DNA from 3 places in the Streptomyces sp. NPDC031497 genome. Region 2 is predicted to be linked to each of the others. Evidence: riboswitches for the same ligand, from Rfam matches in the RefSeq annotation. Region 2 holds a riboswitch; each other region holds the start of a gene.
The links. A riboswitch is a leader RNA that binds a small molecule or an ion and turns the genes downstream of it on or off. The one in region 2 is predicted to bind cyclic di-AMP.
Positions count from the first base shown of each region.

Region 1 (3,243 bases), on a different contig from region 2:
CCCCAGCGGCTGTGGGTCGACCATGTCCGTGGGCTGTACGCCCTGCTCGACCGGATCCGGGCGGCCCACCCGAACGTCGCCATCGAGTCCTGCTCCGGCGGTGGCGGCCGGATCGACCTCGGCATCATGAGCCGTACCGACGAGGTGTGGACCTCCGACAACACCGACCCGCTGGACCGGCTCGCCATCCAGCACGGCTTCAGCCAGATCCACCCGGCCCGGGTGATGTCCGCCTGGGTCACCGACAGCCCGAACCACCAGCTCAACGGCCGGGTCAGCAGCCTGCGTTTCCGGTTCGTCAGCTCCATGGCCGGGGCGCTCGGCGTCGGTGGCGACCTCTCGCAGTGGACCGAGGAGGAGCTCGCCGAGGCCGGCCGCTGGGTGGAGCTCTACAAGGACATCCGGCCCCTGGTGCAGCGCGGCGACCAGTTCCGGCTGCGGCCGCCGACCGGCGGGCTGAGCGCGGTGCAGTACACGCTCGGCGACGAGACCGTGGTCCTCGCCTGGCTCCAGGCGCAGAGCTACGGCGAGCCGATGCCGGCGCTGCGCCTGCAGGGCCTCGACCCGACGGCATCGTACGAATGCCGCGAAACGGGCGAAGTGCATCGAGGTGCGGTCCTGTTGCACCACGGGCTGCGCACCGAGCTGCGCGGCGACCTGGATGCGACGGTTCTCCGGCTGCGTCGCATCTGATCCTTCTGCCCGATTTGGCGCCTTCATTGCCACTCGGTCCGTAATAAGGGGACGTGGTGTGACGTGCGTGAGGAGCGTCATATTCGTGACCGTCCGTCGCGCGTCATGTTCACGTAATTCCGGTGCTTTTCAAGGCGCTTGGAAAAATGCGTAAGGCTGGAATTCACGGAGGGTGACCGGGAATTCCCCTAACGGATCAAGTCGAAATTGGACATGCGGAACCTGGCGCTTGTTTATGTGCGTCCTACTCGCTTACGTTCGCCACGCATCCGGACGGAACGCCGAATCCTGCCGCCGCCCGGAGTCCCCACACACACTCACCCGTGCCTGGCAGGAGCGGGGGACCCACCAGGTATGACCGCCTGTTCCGGTTCCCGGGACGGCTAGGGGTGTAGCCACATCTTCCCGCGTGGCCGGGCAGCTCCAGCCCGAACCCGACAGCTCACCTCGCAGGCGCCGGAGAGGAATGCGTCATGCCCGCGAAGGGTAAGCACCGCCGCCCCAAGTCCCAGCGTTTCACCCGCTCGATGGCCGTCGCCGGAACCGGTGGCGCCGCGCTGGCTCTGCCGCTCATGGGGGCCACCGGCGCCCACGCGGCCACCTCGCAGTCCGTTTCCGAAAAGATCACGCAGGCGCTTCCGACAGTCGAGAAGACCGCCGTTCGGGATTCCGGCACCGGGAATTCCACGCACCGCGTCTACACGGTGGTGCCCGGCGACTATCTCTCGAAGATCGCCCGCGAACACCATGTCGACGGCGGCTGGCCCCGGCTCTACGCCGACAACCGGCAGGCGGTCGGCGACAACCCCTCGCTGATCCACCCCGGTCTCAGGCTCACGCTCGACGGCCGCCACGCCGCGACGACCGACACCCCGAACGCGGACTCCCGGTCCGGGACGCGGTCCCACGCGCAGCCCGCCGCCCCCTCCTCGTCGTCCTCGAACTCCTCGAACTCCACGTCGTCCTCGAACACGACCCCCTCCTCGGGCGCGTCGACGACGACCGCCTCCGGATTCAACCTCCCGGTCACCGGCGGCACCATCGGCACCGGCTACCACGTGGCCGGCAGCATGTGGTCCAGCGGCTACCACACCGGCGTCGACTTCGTCGTTCCGACCGGCACCCCGGTCAAGGCCGTCGGCGCGGGCACGGTCGTCACGGCGGGCTGGGGCGGTGCCTACGGCAACCAGGTCGTCATCAGGCTCGCCGACGGCTACTACGCGCAGTACGGCCACCTCTCCGCGCTCTCCGTCTCGGTCGGCCAGACCGTGACCGCGGGCCAGCAGGTCGGCCTCTCCGGCGCCACCGGCAACGTGACCGGCCCGCACCTCCACTTCGAGATCCGGACCACCCCCGACTACGGCTCCGACATCGACCCGGTCGGTTACCTCCGCTCCAAGGGCGTCGCCGTCGGCTGACCCGGCACCCCCCTGATCTGACACGCAGTCCGAAGGCCGGACCCCGATCCCCGGGTCCGGCCTTCGGGCGATCGACCCTTCAACGCCGCTGTTCGGAGGCTTATTCCTGGCTTGGTCGAGTATTTAGGCGTGTCTTATCTCACCGTTCGTCAACCCCTGATTACGGTCGCGTAGGTCACAGTCGAAGGTGAATCATGGTCCGACGTGGCAGACGATTCGAAGAGTGACAATGCATCAGTGATCGGGTCGTACGTAGCGGTGGGGGACAGCTTCACCGAGGGCGTCGGCGACCCCGGCCCCGACGGGGCGTTCGTCGGCTGGGCGGACCGGTTCGCGGTACTGCTGTCGGACCGGCAGCCCGAGGGCGACTTCGAGTACACCAACCTCGCGGTGCGCGGGAAACTGCTCGACCAGATCGTGGCGGACCAGGTGCCGCAGGCCCTGGAACTCGCCCCGGACCTGGTCTCCTTCTCCGCCGGCGGCAACGACATCATCCGCCCCGGCACCGACCCCGACGAGGTGGCCGAGCGGTTCGAGCGGGCCGTGGCCCAACTGACCGAGGCCGTCGGCACGGTTCTGGTGACCACCGGGTTCGACACCCGGGGCGTGCCCGTCCTCAAGCATCTGCGCGGCAAGATCGCCACCTACAACGGCCATGTCCGGGCCGTCGCCGACCGGTACGGCTGCCCGGTCCTCGACCTGTGGTCCCTGAAGACCGTGCAGGACCGGCGGGCCTGGGACGGCGACCGGCTGCACCTGTCTCCCGAGGGGCACACACGCGTGGCGCTGCGGGCCGGCCAGGTGCTCGGCGTCGAGGTTCCGGCCGACCCGGACCAGCCGTGGCCCCCGCTGCCGCCCCGCGGCACCCTGGAGGTCCGCCGCGACGACGTGCACTGGGCCCGTGAGTACCTGGTGCCGTGGATCGGACGACGGCTGCGCGGCGAGTCGTCGGGCGACCACGTGACGGCCAAGGGGGCACTCTCCCCGGACGACATCAAGATGCGGATCGCCTCTGTGGCTTGAGGGCGGCAAGAACGGCTTGAGGGCGGCAAGAACGGCTTGAACGCGGCAAGAACGCGTAAGGGGCGGCACCCTGGTGGGCCGCCCCTCACTGCTCCTCGGCCAGCCCCAG
Region 1 covers NZ_JBVIKO010000005.1:297,641-300,883, reverse strand. Annotated here, with positions in the region: gene ACZ5K7_RS12760 (alpha-galactosidase) at 1-693, shown strand, start outside; cyclic di-AMP (ydaO/yuaA leader) riboswitch at 1,002-1,164, shown strand; gene ACZ5K7_RS12755 (M23 family metallopeptidase) at 1,167-2,111, shown strand; gene ACZ5K7_RS12750 (SGNH/GDSL hydrolase family protein) at 2,349-3,134, shown strand; gene ACZ5K7_RS12745 (TetR/AcrR family transcriptional regulator) at 3,220-3,243, opposite strand, start outside.
Region 1: another riboswitch for cyclic di-AMP. It lies ahead of ACZ5K7_RS12755 (M23 family metallopeptidase); the one in region 2 lies ahead of ACZ5K7_RS31955 (transglycosylase SLT domain-containing protein).

Region 2 (3,243 bases):
CGAAGCCGTCGAGGAGCCAGCACGCGTAGTTCCAGCGCGCCTCGCCCGGGTCCGCCTCGTTCCGTTCGGCCTCGTACTGGCTCTCGGTGTTGTAGCCGATCGCCACGTACGGTCTGCGATCGTCGTGCTCGACACGCCAGATGCGGAACGACAGCGCGTAGATCTCCGGCCGCAGCTCCCGCGGGAACCGCTCCAGCACCCCGGTCGCCGCCTCCAGCAGATGCTCCCGGAAGTCTCCCGGTCCGTCCGTCGCCACGCCCGCCCCCCGTCCCATCGGTGCAGTCAACCCACCGCCAACGTAACGCGCCCCACTGACAACGCCCCATCACGGCGACGGCGGGCGCCACTTGAGGCCGAAACGCACAGTGAGTCTCAGGGGCGTGCTGTCCGTATTCTCTGATCATGGTCGCACCCACCCCGTACGCACTGATCGCCACCGACCTGGACGGCACGCTGCTGCGCGCCGACGACACCCTGTCGGAGCGGACGCTCGCCGCGCTCGCGCGGGCCGGCCGGGCCGGCGCCCGGCATCTCGTGGTGACCGGCCGCCCCGCGCCGAGAGTGCGCCCCCTCCTGGACGACCTCGGCTGCACGGGACTCGCGGTCTGCGGCCAGGGCGCGCAGGTGTACGACGCCGGCGCGGACCGGCTGCTGTGGTCGGTCACCCTGGACCGGGAACTGGCGGAGACCGCCCTCGGCAAGATCGAGGCCGAGGTCGGGCAGGTGTACGCGGCGGTCGACCAGGACGGCGTGGACGGGCTCACGCTCATCGAGCCGGGCTACCTGATGCCCCACCCCACGCTGCCCGCGCTGCGCGTCGGCCGGCGCGACGACCTGTGGTGCGCGCCCATCAGCAAGGTGCTGCTGCGCCACCACACCCTGTCCGACGACGAACTGGCGGCGACCGCGCGCGCGGTGGTGGGATCGCTGGCGACGGTCACCATGTCGGGGCCGGGAACCGTCGAGCTCCAGCCGTGCGGGGTGACCAAGGCGACCGGCCTGGCGCTGGCCGCCGACCACCTGGGACTGAGCTCCGGACAGGTCGTCGCCTTCGGGGACATGCCCAACGACATCCCCATGTTCGACTGGGCGTCCTATGGGGTGGCCATGGCCAACGCCCATCCCGAACTCAAGACGGTGGCCGACGAGATCACCCTGTCGAACGAGGACGACGGCATCGCCGTCGTCCTCGAGAGACTCTTCAGCTGACGGCGCCGGTCAGTACGCGCCGTGCACGTTGTCCATCGAGCCGTACCGCGCGGCGGCGTAGTTGCAGGCGGCGGTGATGTTCGCGACCGGGTCGTAGATGTCGAACGACGTCCCGTCCACGTGGTAGGTCTTGAACGTCGGGTCGATCACCTGGAGCAGGCCCTTGGAGGGGATGCCGGCGGCCGCGTTGGAGTCCCAGAGGTTGATGGCCTGCGGATTGCCGGAGGACTCACGCATCACGTTGCGGTAGATGCCGTTGTAGCTGCCCGGGATGTGCTTCTCGGCCATGATCGCGAGCGACTCGCGGATCCAGCCGTCGAGGTTGTTCGGGTACCCGGCGAGCGTCGTCGAGGCCGTCGAGGTGGTGGAGGTGGCGGCGGAAGCGGCCGTCGCCCCGATGAGCGGGAGGGCGAGCACGGCGGCGCCGGTGCCGGCGATGGCGAGCGTGCGGATGACGCGGTTACGGCGGGGACAGCGGTGCCGAGCGGCAGCAGACATGGCGTGGTTCCTCTCCGTCGCCTGCGAGGTGAGCTGTCGGGTTCGGGCCCGGGGAGTGCCCGGCCGCTCCGCCCTGAGGCGAGACGACTTAACCCCTAGCCGTTCCGGTACGACGTCCGTCGGTGACGTCGGTCGCCCGGTCCGGCGACTTACCTGGTTTCCCCGCTCCTGCCGTGCGAATGGACTCGTCGATGGGTCACGACGGGCGGCGGCAGGATTCGGCGTCCGCCCGGCGAGCGGGAACGTATGCGAGAGCACATGTCCGGAACAAGTACCTGATTCACACAACACACCGATTGACCTTGATCTGAGTCGTATGGGCCGCTTGATCCTTTGCGGCTGCCAAGTCTCAACTCGCCCACAGGAAAAGGAGAGAAAGGTTCGCCTTACCACCCCTGTGGCACTCAGGGCCACGTGACCTACTTCACGAAACGGCAATTACGGCGAATCGGACAAGACGGATTCATGGAATCCGTTTTTCCGGGCATCGGCGGAAAAGTTCCTCGCCGCCATTCCTATGGATTGCCCTGATGGGGATGGATGAAGTGGCCCGCGTCACAGGTAACTCGCGAGATTGTCCGAATTGCCTAATTCGATGGAATTCCGGCTCGGCGGGGGTGAACCGATGGGGTCCGACCAGGTGTGGTCGGCAGCGGGTTCTGTGCATCCGGTTCATCCGGTTGGGTGCCCCCCTGGTGTGCCTTCGGGAACTCCGTACGGTCCTGCTACGCGCGCGTGCCGCGCTGATCGCGCGCGCCGGGGAGGTGGGCGCCCGGCAGCTTCGGCCGCTCGGGCACCTCGGAGGCCGTCGGGCGGCCCAAGGTCCAGGAGGCCGCCAGGAGTTCGCATGTGACGGGCGTACGTGATTCCGGTCACGCCTTAGGGGGAGGTGGCGGGCTCATCGACCCGGCGGCGGGCAGGAAGGCCGTCCACGCGCGCGTGTCCACCGTGAGGGCGGAACCTCCGCCGTACCGCGCGTCGTTGTCATGGTGGCCGTCCGTGGAGCGGGCCACGGCGACCGCCTTGAGCGGCTCGGGCGCGAGGGCCGCCGTCCGGAGGAAGATGCAGCCGTCCCAGGAGGCGCCGGCCGTGCCGACGCTCGCGTTTGCACCGGGGCCGCACTGTCGGCCGTTCGACGGTCGCGGGTCCGCCCTGCAGGCCGGTCGGTACGTGCCCGTGGCGCATGGAGCCGCGGGTGGGGGGGGCGAGGGCGAGCTGCGCGCATGGGCGGGCTCGTCCGCCGGTGCACGCCACGCGCGTGTGCGCGTGGAGACGCGTGGAGGCGACGTTCCGAAGGCGAAGGGCGTGCGGAGGTCCTCGTGCGTGATCACGTAGGGGATGAGGGTGAGGATGGCGGTATGGGCGTGGATCGGCGCGGTGTGCCTCCGTCGGCTTTGACGGGCGGCGGAGGGGGTACCTCCGGGCAGGTGATGTCGGACGGAGAGGGTGCGACCGTCCGTGGCCGGTGGTCTGCCGGACGGTACGGCGTCGGACGGGGTGACGGCGCTGGTCCGGGACGCGGTTCACGCCTCGGTC
Region 2 covers NZ_JBVIKO010000018.1:148,990-152,232, reverse strand. Annotated here, with positions in the region: gene ACZ5K7_RS31965 (hypothetical protein) at 1-256, opposite strand, end outside; gene ACZ5K7_RS31960 (HAD family hydrolase) at 403-1,209, shown strand; gene ACZ5K7_RS31955 (transglycosylase SLT domain-containing protein) at 1,219-1,707, opposite strand; cyclic di-AMP (ydaO/yuaA leader) riboswitch at 1,711-1,908, opposite strand; gene ACZ5K7_RS31950 (CocE/NonD family hydrolase) at 2,580-3,038, opposite strand.

Region 3 (3,243 bases), on a different contig from region 2:
CGCCGACACGATGCCGGTGGCCATCACGGCGGACCCGGCCGCCGGCGGACGCTGCGCCCACCAGGAGCCTAGGGGTGAAATGCCGGACATGCCCCTGATGCTAGGGAACCCTCACCCGTCGCATGAGCGGGGCACGCGCGCGTGCGGCACGCGATGCGGGCGGGCACGCGCCCGCGCCTCTCAGGCCGGTCGCACCACGCTGTGGATGATCGACTCGCCCCCGTAGTAGATCGACTCCTCCCGGACGTACGCGCCGGGCTTCGGGGCGTGGATCATCATGCCGTCGCCGATGTAGATGCCGACGTGGCTGACGTCGTCGTAGAAGAAAACCAGGTCGCCGGGCTGGGCGTCGGCGAGGGAGACGGTGGTGCCGGCGTTCACCTGGTCGTAGGTGGTGCGCGGCAGGGAGACGCCCGCGGCCTTCCAGGCGGCCTGGGAGAGGCCGGAGCAGTCGTACGAGCCGGGCCCGGTGGCGCCCCAGACGTACGGCTTGCCGACCTGCGCGCGGGCGAAGGCGATCGCCTTGGCGGCCTTCGTCCCGTAGGCGGAGTCGGAGGACGACGACGGGGAGCTGCTGGAGGCCGACGTCGAGGAGGGCGACGCCTCCTGCTTCGCGGCCGCCGCCTGCTGCTGCGCGAGCTCGGCCGCCTCGCGTGCCGCCGCCGCCCGCTGCTTCTGCTCGATCTCCGCCAGTCGTGCCTTCTCCTGGGCCGTCAGCTGCGACAGCAGCTCCCGCGCGGAGGTCAGCTTCGTCTGGACGGTGGACTTGGCGGTCTTGAGGTCGTCCTGCGTCTCGGTGAGCGTCTCCAGGCTCTTGGCGGCCTCCTGCCGCTTCGCCATGGTCGCGGACTGCTGTGTGGTGTAGTCGTCGACCGCGTCCTTCTCGCGCGAGGTCAGCCGGCTCATCAGTTGCGTCTGGTCGAAGTAGTCCTGAGGACTGTCCGCGAGCAGGAAGGTCGCCGTGTCGGGCGCACTGGCCCCGGTCCGGTACTGGGCCGCGGCGAACGACCCCAGTTCCTCACGCGCCTTGTTGAGCCGGTCCGTGCGCTCGGCGACGTCGTCGAGCAGGGTGTCGACCTGCTTGCGCTGCTTGCCGGTCTTCTCCTTGGCCGCGTTGTACTTCTCGGTCGCCGACTCCGCCTGCCGGTAGAGGGCGTCGACCTTCTTCTCGACCTCCTCCAGGCTGGGCTTGCCGTCCTCGGAGGGTGCGGCGTTGGCCGTCTGGGAGAGCAGTGCCACGGAGGTGAGGGCGGCGGTGGCCAGGGCGGGGGTGCGTATGCCTGCTACGCGCGTTGCGGACGGACGCGACTTGCGGTGCGACGCCAACGGGGGCGACTCCTTCCGTGCTCCGCCTACCGAGTTAGCTGTCGGATTCGGGCGGTGGTTCGGAAGGGTTGCCCTACGGTCCGTTCCCCAGTGGGAAGTCGGGACCGATTCACCCCAAGGTTCGGTGTGGGTCCCCGGTTCCGGATGCGCGGCGGCACCCTGGATTCGGCGGAGGCCGTGCGGCCCGGCGACGTTCGCCGGTGGGGGTCGTACGGCCTGCCCGGCACGTTAACCAACTCGTGTGCTCTGTGTGAAGTTTGATGTGCGATATGCCCGATACATTTTCGTGACCTTGGTGTTGCGGACCGGTCGGATCGGTCGATCGGGGATGGTATGGGGTTACTTGTCCGGCGCGGTCGAGTGGTCCGCGCTCTCGGCTGACGGGCACACCCGTGTTCACGGCGTGTGATCGCTGACCGTGAGGGGCCGATTCTGGCGGGTGACCGGGGTGACTTTCCGGGGTGGGGACCGGTTGTCAGTGGGGCGCCCTAGACTCGGAGAGCGATGAGCAGCCTCTTTGACGACAGCTTCCTGGCGAGCCTCCAGCCCCCGCGCGGCCACGAGGAGGAACCCCCGCCGCCGCCCGAGGACGAGCACGTACCGGAGCCGGTTCCGGACGATCTGTTCGGCGGGCAGTTCGACGCGCCCCCGGACCGTGACGCCTACTACCGCGACGGTGCCGCCCGCCCGGCCCTGGACCCGGCCGCGCTCCTGGAGGGGCTGAACGAGAACCAGCGGGCCGCCGTCGTGCACGCAGGGTCCCCGCTGCTGATCGTGGCCGGCGCCGGTTCCGGCAAGACGCGCGTGCTCACCCACCGCATCGCGCACCTGCTCGGCGCGCGCCAGGTGCACCCGGGGCAGATCCTCGCGATCACCTTCACCAACAAGGCCGCGGGCGAGATGAAGGAGCGCGTCGAGCACCTCGTCGGCCCGCGCGCGAACGCGATGTGGGTGATGACCTTCCACAGCGCGTGCGTGCGGATCCTGCGCAGGGAGAGCAAGAAGCTCGGCTTCACCTCCTCCTTCTCGATCTACGACGCCGCCGACTCCAAGCGCCTGATGGCCCTGGTCTGCCGCGACCTGGACCTCGACCCCAAGCGCTTCCCGCCGAAGTCGTTCAGCGCCCAGGTCAGCAACCTCAAGAACGAGCTGGTCGACGAGGAGGACTTCGCCGCTCGGGCGAGCGACGGCTTCGAGAAGACCCTCGCCCAGGCCTACGCCATGTACCAGTCGCGGCTGCGTGAGGCGAACGCCCTCGACTTCGACGACCTGATCATGACGACCGTCAACCTGCTGCGCGCCTTCCCGGACGTCGCCGAGCACTATCGCCGCCGCTTCCGGCACGTCCTGGTCGACGAGTACCAGGACACCAACCACGCCCAGTACGCCCTCGTGCGCGAGCTGGTCGGCACCGGCGCTCACGAGGCGGACGTGCCGCCGGGCGAGCAGGACCTGCCGCCCGCCGAGCTCTGCGTCGTCGGTGACGCCGACCAGTCGATCTACGCCTTCCGGGGCGCGACGATCCGCAACATCCTCCAGTTCGAGGAGGACTACCCGAACGCGACGACGATCCTCCTGGAGCAGAACTACCGCTCCACGCAGACGATCCTCTCCGCCGCCAACGCGGTCATCGAGCGCAACGAGTCCCGCCGCCCGAAGAATCTGTGGACCAACGCGGGCGCGGGCGCGCAGATCACCGGCTACGTCGCCGACACCGAGCACGACGAGGCGCAGTTCGTCGCCGACGAGATAGACCGTCTGACGGACGCGGGCAAGGCGAAGGCGGGCGATGTCGCCGTCTTCTACCGCACCAACGCGCAGTCCCGTGTCTTCGAGGAGATCTTCATCCGTGTCGGCCTGCCCTACAAGGTCGTCGGCGGTGTCCGCTTCTACGAGCGCAAGGAGGTCCGGGACGTC
Region 3 covers NZ_JBVIKO010000006.1:53,405-56,647, forward strand. Annotated here, with positions in the region: partial or broken gene ACZ5K7_RS14065 (tellurite resistance/C4-dicarboxylate transporter family protein) at 1-90, opposite strand, end outside; gene ACZ5K7_RS14070 (C40 family peptidase) at 181-1,326, opposite strand; cyclic di-AMP (ydaO/yuaA leader) riboswitch at 1,335-1,507, opposite strand; gene pcrA (DNA helicase PcrA) at 1,831-3,243, shown strand, end outside.
Region 3: another riboswitch for cyclic di-AMP. It lies ahead of ACZ5K7_RS14070 (C40 family peptidase); the one in region 2 lies ahead of ACZ5K7_RS31955 (transglycosylase SLT domain-containing protein).